DNA from 4 places in the Virgibacillus salinus genome. Region 4 is predicted to be linked to each of the others. Evidence: predicted binding sites of a transcription regulator. Region 4 holds the regulator's gene; each other region holds the start of a gene.
What was found. The regulator Rex, encoded in region 4, represses fermentation and respiration genes when NADH is low (regulators of the CRP and FNR family bind a similar motif). The targets are predictions, from matches to a motif close to TTGTGAAATATTTCACAA.
Positions count from the first base shown of each region.

Region 1: a site for Rex is predicted at 1,250-1,267, ahead of BLS02_RS14110 (TIGR04053 family radical SAM/SPASM domain-containing protein). Genes of this name have one in related genera too.
Region 2: a site for Rex is predicted at 1,480-1,497, ahead of BLS02_RS09530 (hemerythrin domain-containing protein). Genes of this name have one in related genera too.
Region 3: a site for Rex is predicted at 972-989, ahead of BLS02_RS13910 (cytochrome c oxidase subunit 2A). Genes of this name have one in related genera too.

Region 1 covers NZ_FNKD01000003.1:415,819-418,023, reverse strand. The annotation lists gene BLS02_RS14115 (YrhK family protein) at 1-40, shown strand, start outside; gene BLS02_RS14110 (TIGR04053 family radical SAM/SPASM domain-containing protein) at 69-1,193, opposite strand; gene BLS02_RS14105 (DUF2249 domain-containing protein) at 1,382-1,621, opposite strand; gene BLS02_RS14100 (Crp/Fnr family transcriptional regulator) at 1,849-2,205, shown strand, end outside.
Region 2 covers NZ_FNKD01000002.1:533,169-535,373, reverse strand. The annotation lists gene BLS02_RS09545 (nitrate reductase subunit alpha) at 1-269, opposite strand, end outside; gene BLS02_RS09540 (hypothetical protein) at 266-541, opposite strand; gene BLS02_RS09535 (hypothetical protein) at 570-890, opposite strand; gene BLS02_RS09530 (hemerythrin domain-containing protein) at 926-1,342, opposite strand; gene BLS02_RS09525 (acylphosphatase) at 1,637-1,906, shown strand; gene BLS02_RS09520 (indolepyruvate ferredoxin oxidoreductase subunit alpha) at 1,939-2,181, opposite strand.
Region 3 covers NZ_FNKD01000003.1:383,576-385,780, forward strand. The annotation lists gene addA (helicase-exonuclease AddAB subunit AddA) at 1-674, shown strand, start outside; gene BLS02_RS13910 (cytochrome c oxidase subunit 2A) at 1,052-1,195, shown strand; gene BLS02_RS13915 (cytochrome c oxidase subunit II) at 1,208-1,669, shown strand; gene BLS02_RS13920 (cbb3-type cytochrome c oxidase subunit I) at 1,685-2,205, shown strand, end outside.
Region 4 covers NZ_FNKD01000005.1:226,405-228,609, reverse strand. The annotation lists gene BLS02_RS18155 (ABC-F family ATP-binding cassette domain-containing protein) at 1-380, opposite strand, end outside; gene moaC (cyclic pyranopterin monophosphate synthase MoaC) at 515-1,006, shown strand; gene BLS02_RS18145 (redox-sensing transcriptional repressor Rex) at 1,009-1,644, shown strand; gene BLS02_RS18140 (MDR family MFS transporter) at 1,683-2,205, shown strand, end outside.

The DNA of each region.
Region 1 (2,205 bases), on a different contig from region 4:
ACACGCCTTTCAATTCTCCAATAAAAGAAAAAACTTCTAGCCAAATACCTGCTAGAAGTTTTTGCAGTTTAGTTAGCTTGTTTTTTCTTTTTCCGCATTGCTTTTGGAATATAAACGCAATATGGTTCACTCTCCATGTAATCACCGGTTACGTTATATGCCCTTGATCTTGATCCACCGCATACATGCCGGAATTCACATACTCCACATTTCCCCTTATATTTATCGGGATTACGCAAGTTTTGGAACACTTCTGATTCACGGTAAATCGTTGCAAGTGGTGTCTCGCGTACATTTCCTGCTTTTATCGGTAACAGTCCACTTGGAAAAACATCACCGGTATGTGAAATAAACACAAAGCCGTTGCCATCATTGACCCCTTTAGGTGCACGACCGAGCCCATCAATTTGACCTGTCTTGCCGCTCATTAGTGCGTCTTCATAACGAATCGCATCATCATGATCTTTATTCTCGCGCATTTTTCCTTGAATAACAACACGGCGATAATGCTGTGCTGCGGTTGTTTTTATATCGTATGGAACACGTCTTGACAGTTTATATAGCCAGCGTAATACTTTCTCATGTTCAGCAGGTGAAATCATATCACTTTCTTTTCCACGACCAGTTGGCACAAGGAAAAACACACTCCAAAGCACACAACCTAATTTCTCCACCATTTCAGCCATTTCATCCAGATAGTCGACATTATATCTTGAAATCACTGTATTTATCTGGAGGGGCATTTCCAGCTCATGTAAATAATTTATCGCATTCATTGTTAAATCAAACGAACCTGACGTACCACGGAAATGATCATGAACCTCTGCAGAGTGTCCATCGATGGAAAATGCCCATCTTGCTAGCCCAACATTCTTCGCCTTTTCCATTGCTTCTTTCGTTACATTCGGTGTTGCAGAAGGTGTCATCGATACACGTACACCTTTTTTCACCGCGTATTCAGCTATATCAAAGACATCCGGACGCATTAATGGGTCACCGCCTGTAAAAACAAGCATCGGATTATTCATTTCATATATATCATCAATTAATTTTTTTCCCTCTTCAAATGATAATTCTAATGGGTGCCGATGGTATTGTGCTTCTGCCCTGCAATGCAGACATTTCAATTCACAGGCACGTGTCAATTCCCAAATAACGATAAACGGGTTTTCATTATAATCTTGTGGAAACATGCTACCCCTCCTAAATTAGTTGCTGCATCTAGCTTACCTATTTCCCTTGTGACCAGATGTGACATTTCTCACTAATATGTAAATGTCATAAAATCGCCAAGTTTTAATGCGAAAACTTAAAAAGGATATTAATACCTTCTTAACTGCAAATTAAAACCCTTGGATTAACCACCAAGGGCTTAACAATTTTACTGTTTACCTATTGCTACACGCCACAGAGATGGACCTTCTTCTAAGTACTCCCATGAGAATGTATCTTCACGTTCAATCATAAACTGATAATGAAGCGGTTTTGGATTATGATCATTGGAAAGCTCCATAAACTCTCCTGATTTCAGCTCATCAAATACCTCAAATATTTTTTGATGCCTAAACCTTGGCTCTATTTCCGGTGCATGAATTTTCACTGCAAACTGAGTATCATTCATTGCTTTTCCCTCCAAATTAAGATTTGATAACCTTTAACCAACTTCATCATAAACGCAAATTCTATTCTTAGTTGTGAGTGAGAACACACCTTGACATGATATTTATCACGCTGACAAATAATTTTCACACTTATTGGTTATAGGAATCTATATAAAGTGATAAAATGTAATTGGACTAATACTAAAATAAAGTGCTGTTGTTTATTATTGAAGAAGGGAGTATGAAATTGAATACACATACAATTCAAGAATTATTACAAAAGGTTCCATTGTTTAAAGATTTGACTGACTATGAAATGGAGCCAATTGTTGAACTAGCTAAACACCGCATGTACCGTCATGGCACACATATATTTATGCAAGGCGATCCATTGACAAACGTCTACTTTATTCATCAAGGAAAAGTCAAAATTTACAAAACTGACATTCATGGGAAAGAACAGATTGTTAACGTTCTGCAACCTGGCGATATGTTTCCGCACCAAGGTTTTTTTAGACAAGGTGATTGCCCGGCACACTCCGAAGTACTGGAAGATGCTATACTAATTTATATTCCTATTAAGAACTTCGAGAACTTCCTAATT
Region 2 (2,205 bases), on a different contig from region 4:
TACTCCGGAAAATCATCTCCGGTACTTGGATAGTCCGTCTGCTGTGTCTCGGATGTAATAATTCCATCTTTAACATAAATCTTCCAGCTGCATGAACCGGTACAGTTTACCCCATGGGTTGATCTGACTATCTTGTCATGCTGCCAGCGTCTCCGATATATATCTTCAGAATCACGCGGACGAGGACTTTCCTCGGTGAAATCATCATTAATTTTTTCACCATGACGGATATGTTTAAGTGTTTCTAACAGTTTATTACTGCTCCTCATCTATTTTCACCTTCTTCATTTAATGATTGGATAGGATTAAACCGTTCGCCAAGAATTTTAAAACTGCCTGCACCTTCTTTTAATTCTTCAAGAAATATCTTTAGGCTTGGAACGTTTGAAGAAACCACTATTAAACGTTCTAAGGTGTTGTATTCCTCAATCGCATATATTTCTTCAATCACTTTTGGGGGTATTTCCCCAAATCGCATCTTAAGTATTGCTATTAGGTCTTCTCTATCCTGGACATAACTAGCACCGTCTTCAAACAACATCTAAATCCCCCTATTTTTGCTGGAGTTATTACATCTTCATCATTTTAAAATAATCTGCTATCATAACTTCTTTACAAGCTTCTCCAAGTTCTTTGGAAAAGTCTGTCATTTCCTCACCCATTCTTTCAACTGCTTCATGTGAAAAATACTTCGATTTTTGGTGTGCGAAGCCATCTCCATAATAAAAAATGAGTTGGTATTGCTTCGAATCTTTAATGACGTGTGCTTGGATATCATAAGGATGTATATTATAATGTTTTTCCACTTCTTCCATTAGAAAGCTGTACAGATCCGGCAAAGCGACTCTTAAAAATTGTTCCTGCTCTGTCTGTAATCGTTCTGATTCCATATCAACTCACCTCCAGTAATTTTTTTAATATATGATTAGTGTTCTGGTAGTACTTCCATTTCTTTTTGGTTATGAAGCTCATCTACTATAATTAACGATTGGAATTTTTGGACAACTCCATCATTGATGCCGTCGTCTTTTAGAGTGGATTTAATTTCCTTAATTAATATCCTTAACAAATTATGATCTCTGGTTAATGCAACAATATCCTCATTTAGATCGGGATTTTCTTCAACTAATTCTTTATATAATCCTTCTTCTTCAGCTTCAGCATGTCGAAGTGTTCTAGTTTCCCATTGTTCGACAATTACATAAGCTAGTTCCAACGCTTTTTCGGTATGATTATCTCTAACTAGCTTATCGAGGAAATTCGTCAATTCAATTGCCTCATTTAGTGCTGCTTCATGAATAGCTTTGTGACTATCGACATGTTTTAATGCAGGACCTGACATAAAATGATCACCTCTTTGAGTGTACTATTTTTATTAATTGTTTATAATAATTAAGATAGAAACTTATTCCATCTAGTAGATTCAGCATATCATGTATCATTTTATGGAACAATTAATTATATTGAATATTTAAATTTAAGTGACAATTATCACATAAATAGATTCAAGTGAAACCCATATACTTTATCATCGAGTTATTAGTTTAATTAGCATATTTTGCGGTAATATACTATTAGGTTGTTATGCATTGTAAAAAATATGCAATAAAGTAATATTATTCTAGGGAGTGATTACATGCTTCTACATGTAACTGTAAGCGGGCGAGTACAGGGAGTTGGTTTCAGGTACACCACTCAGCAAAAAGCAAAAGAACATGGTTTAACCGGATGGGTCCAAAATCAATCTAATGGTACTGTTGAATTGGAAGTTGAAGGTGAGGAGACAAGTGTAAATTCATTTTTAATAGAGCTGGAAAGTGGGTTTAATCAGTTCATTCGTGTTGATGATATAACAGTGGAGAAAATAGAGGAGCATAAGGGTTATAATAATTTTTCGATAAAATAAAAGCCGCCCTCTTATGAGTAGCGGCTGTTGCTTTATTGTTGATCTTCATAGAATTTACGATTTAAAGCAATGTATTCATTTTCTTCTTCAGGAACTTCATCTTCCATATAAATAGCTTCCACTGGGCAAACTGCTTCACAAGCTCCACAATCAATACATATATCCGGATCAATGAAGAACATATCTTTTCCTTCTTCTATACAATCAACAGGACAAACTTCGACACATTCGCCTGATTTCTCATCTTTACAAGGTGATGTAATAATAAATGCCAAGTAAATCTCCTCCTCAAAATTAAG
Region 3 (2,205 bases), on a different contig from region 4:
ACAGAGCCAAACAAACAGTGACCGAAATTAAAAGACAGCGGGAGATAAAAGATGAATATAGTGGTGAACAGCTTATCCAAACGTCTCATGCCCCAATCGCCAAACGACCTGCTTTTATGCAAAAACAAAAATCGATTACTGCGGCAGAACGTGGTACTGCAATGCACACAGTGATGCAGCATATACCACTGACGAAGCCAATGACTGCAACAGAAATAGAAGAATTTGTGGAACAATTAGTAGAACGGGAAATTTTGACGAAACAGGAGGCAGAGGTTATTGAGACCACTGCTGTTGAACAATTTTTTAACACGTCAATTGCTCAATTAATCATGGAATCGCCGATTATTTATCGGGAAGTACCATTCAGTCTTTCGTTATCTGCAAAAGAAGTTTATGCAAACTGGACCAATAATATGGATGAACAAGTATTGGTGCAAGGTGTTATAGACTGTGTTATTCCAAAAGATGATGGATGGATTATTCTTGATTATAAGACTGATGGAATCACTGAGGAAGTAACCGATCGTGTAAAAGATAAACTTTTAGATAGGTATAAAATTCAAATGGATCTGTACAAACATGCGGTTGAACATATTTGGTACGAGCAAGTAAAAGAGACATATCTTTATTTCTTTTCCAAGCAACTTTTACTGGCAATTAAAAATGAATAGCTACTTTCTTATTTGCATAAGTGCAACTATGACATTTGCCACAAAGGCTTGCACTGCAGAGTGTAAGGTTTTTTAGCCGACTCGGTCATTTTTATCCTCCTTTTTAAACATGCATTTTAACGAATACCAGTTTTCTAACAAATATAATTTCCGAAAATGTGTCGAAGTAGTTACAAATTATAATGGTTATATTTAAAGAGTTAAACCCTGTTATATCAAGGGTATTACTCTTTATTTTTTTTGGAATTCTTTATAAATGATCACTGGGATTCCCCCTGTAATTAAAATCACGTATTCGTGTGATTTAGTTCACTTCGCAAAACCCCTTAAAAAAATAAGATGTAGTAGAAAGATAGTTTACAAGGAGGGGATTTGTGATGGAAGCAGCAAAAACGAGTACTCCAGTCGAAAATAAAGAAGAAAAATCATTAAAAGGTACAATGGTTTCCGTGTTATTTGTGTTAGGAGTCATCGTTGTTATGTGGGTAGGAGTCTTTTGGTTATATATGTCCAGAGTATAGGAGGGAAAGGATATGCATCGCTTAGAAGAAATTTGGCTTGGATTAAGTGCCGGAATTTTAATTTTATTTATGGTTATAGTAGGTTATCAAACATTCGCGTTAGGTATGGGGCCACCAAGTAATAAAGAAAATATTGATCCTGAGCAAGTAGATCAAACTGCTCCATTTGATAATCCTGGCGTGAAAAAGGTGGGGGAAAACGAATATGAAGTTGTTATGACCTTACAAGCGTTTGGCTTTACTCCCAGCGATATTGAAGTTCCAGCTGGGGCAGAAGTAACATTTACAATGACTTCCAAAGATGTTGTTCATGGCTTTCAAGTTGCTGGAACAAACATTAATGCAATGGTAATGCCAGGTCACATCCAAGAAATTACACACACATTTGATGAGCCAGGCGAGTATCTAGTGTTATGTAATGAATATTGCGGTGCGGGGCATCAGCTTATGTCCACGACAATCACGGTGAAGTAAAGGAGGTAAAGTCAAATGGAACAATCAATAAAAGAAACATTTCGCGAGAAGGCGAATAAAGGATTAGGCGTTAATCCTTTGGATGCTAAAATATCGAAATCATATTTATCAGTAGCCTTTATTACATTACTTATTGGCGGAATTTTAGGATTAGTACAAGGGCTTCAGAGGGCCGGTCTTCTGGAATTGCCAGCATGGTTAAACTATTACCAAGTGTTAACTGCACACGGTATTTTATTAATTCTAGTTTTTACAGCTACATTCACAATTGGTTATTTATATGCAGTTCTATCCCATACATTAGGAGGACTTCTTCCAAAAGTAAGGAAAATGGCTTGGGTTGGACTAGGGTTGATGCTGTTAGGAGTAGTACTAGTAGTAATAACAATTTTAATGAATGAAGCGTCCGTTTTATATACGTTTTATCCACCACTTGCTGCATCACCTATCTTTTATATTGGATTAGTATTTGTTGTTCTAGGTATATGGTCATGTAGTTTTGGAGCATTCATCAATTACAATCATTGGAGAAAAAA
Region 4 (2,205 bases):
TCATAATCAAGCAGAAGCTGTTCATAGTTTGCGTCAGAAAGCGTTGCTGCCCGTTCCATTTCTTTTTCAAGACTACGAAGTTCCTGCTCCTTGATTAGCAAGTGCTCAAATACTTCTACCATTTCATTCCAAATGGTTTTATCAGATTCAAGGCCAGTGTGTTGCGAAAGATAGCCTGTGGTTAGATCCTTTGGTTTAAACAATTCACCTACATCATGAGAAAGTTCGCCAGCCATAATTTTAAGTAAGGTTGACTTGCCAGCCCCGTTTCTGCCAACAATCGCGATTCGGTCTTTAGCTTTTATTTCAATTTTTATATTTGATAAAATCTCGTCTGCTCCAAATGATTTGGAGAGACCATTCATTTGCATAATAATCATTTCGTTCACCTCATCCTATACAAGTGTATCTTATAATGAATTGGCTCGGCAATGATATTGTGAAATTAATCACGACTTATCTGTTTTTTTCTGATAGAATAGGTCTTAATAAGACATGGCAGGGAGTTGAGCATATGGCAGATTTTACTCATTTTAATGAACAGGGAAGAGCAAAAATGGTTGATATTAGTGATAAAAGTGAAACCGAGCGGACAGCTACTGCTATTTCAAGTATTCAAGTAACCAAAGAAATCTATCAAAAAATAACAACAAATAAGATGAAAAAGGGAGATGTACTTTCGGTGGCTCAGGTTGCTGGAATAATGGCTGCCAAAAAAACACCTGACTGGATACCGATGTGTCATCCCTTACAATTAAAGGGAATTGATATTTCATTTGATTGGGAGACTAATAATACATATGTATTGCAAATACAGGCATTTGTGAAGACAAAAGGAAGTACAGGTGTTGAAATGGAAGCCCTAACAGCAGCTTCAGCTACAGCACTTACGGTATATGATATGTGTAAAGCAATTGATAAAGGAATGGTAATCGGTCCAACGTATGTACTGTCGAAAAAAGGCGGTAAGTCAGGAAATTACTATCGTGAAGATCAGGGGGAATAATCATGGATCAAAATAAAATTCCGCAGGCTACAGCAAGGAGGCTTCCATTATATTATAGATTTTTAAATAACTTGAATCACCAAGGGAAAAAGCGAGTATCTTCAAAAGAACTGAGTGAGGCGGTAAAAGTTGATTCCGCTACTATCAGAAGAGACTTTTCTTACTTTGGGGCATTGGGAAAAAAAGGGTATGGCTACAACGTCGAATACCTGCTTGGGTTTTTCCGAAAGACATTGGACCAAGATGAGGTAACTGAAGTTGCATTAATTGGTGTAGGGAATCTTGGAACTGCTTTTTTACATTATAATTTTATGAAAAATAACAATACAAAGATAGTGAAGGCTTTTGATACTAATGCAGAAAAAATTGGAACAGATATTGGAGGCGTACCGATATTTCATATTAATGATTTAGAGGAGAAAATGACAGGAGTCAGTGTAGCAATCTTAACTGTACCGGCCAATGAAGCACAAAGCATTACAAACAGACTTGTCGACTATGGCGTTTCCGGAATCCTTAACTTCACTCCAGCAAGAATTACGGTTCCTGAGAAAATCCGTGTTCATCATATTGATTTAGCAGTAGAATTGCAATCATTGGTTTACTTTTTGAAACATTATCCACTGGACTTAGATTAAATTTCAAATAGCTAACTTCTGTTACTGGGGGTATTTGCATGCGAAGAATAGATTCTAAATGGCTTGTAGTAATGTCAGTATTGTTTGGGACATTCACCGTCATTTTAAATAATAGTATGCTAAACCCAACACTGCCTACCTTTATGAGACTATTTGAAGTTGATGCTGTAGCGGTCAGTTGGATGCTGACAATTTTTATGGTGTCGATGGGAATGACAATGCCGTTGACAGGTTACTTAGGTGATCGTTTTGGGAAAAAGCGTATTTACATAATTGGGCTCATCATATTTATGATTGGCTCGATATCAGGGGCGGTATCGTCTGATTTAGGTATGGTAATTATTTCAAGAGCTATTCAGGGTACTGCTGGAGGCCTTATGATGCCAATAGCGATGGCACTTATCTTTAACGCATTTCCTAAAAATGAAAGAGGTCTCGCCGTTGGTATTTATGGTGTTGCAGCAATGGTAGCACCTGCAATTGGACCAACCGTTGGCGGGGTTGTTATCGAGTTTTTTACTTGGCAGTTCCTTTTTCTATTTAATCTGCCATTTGCTCTTT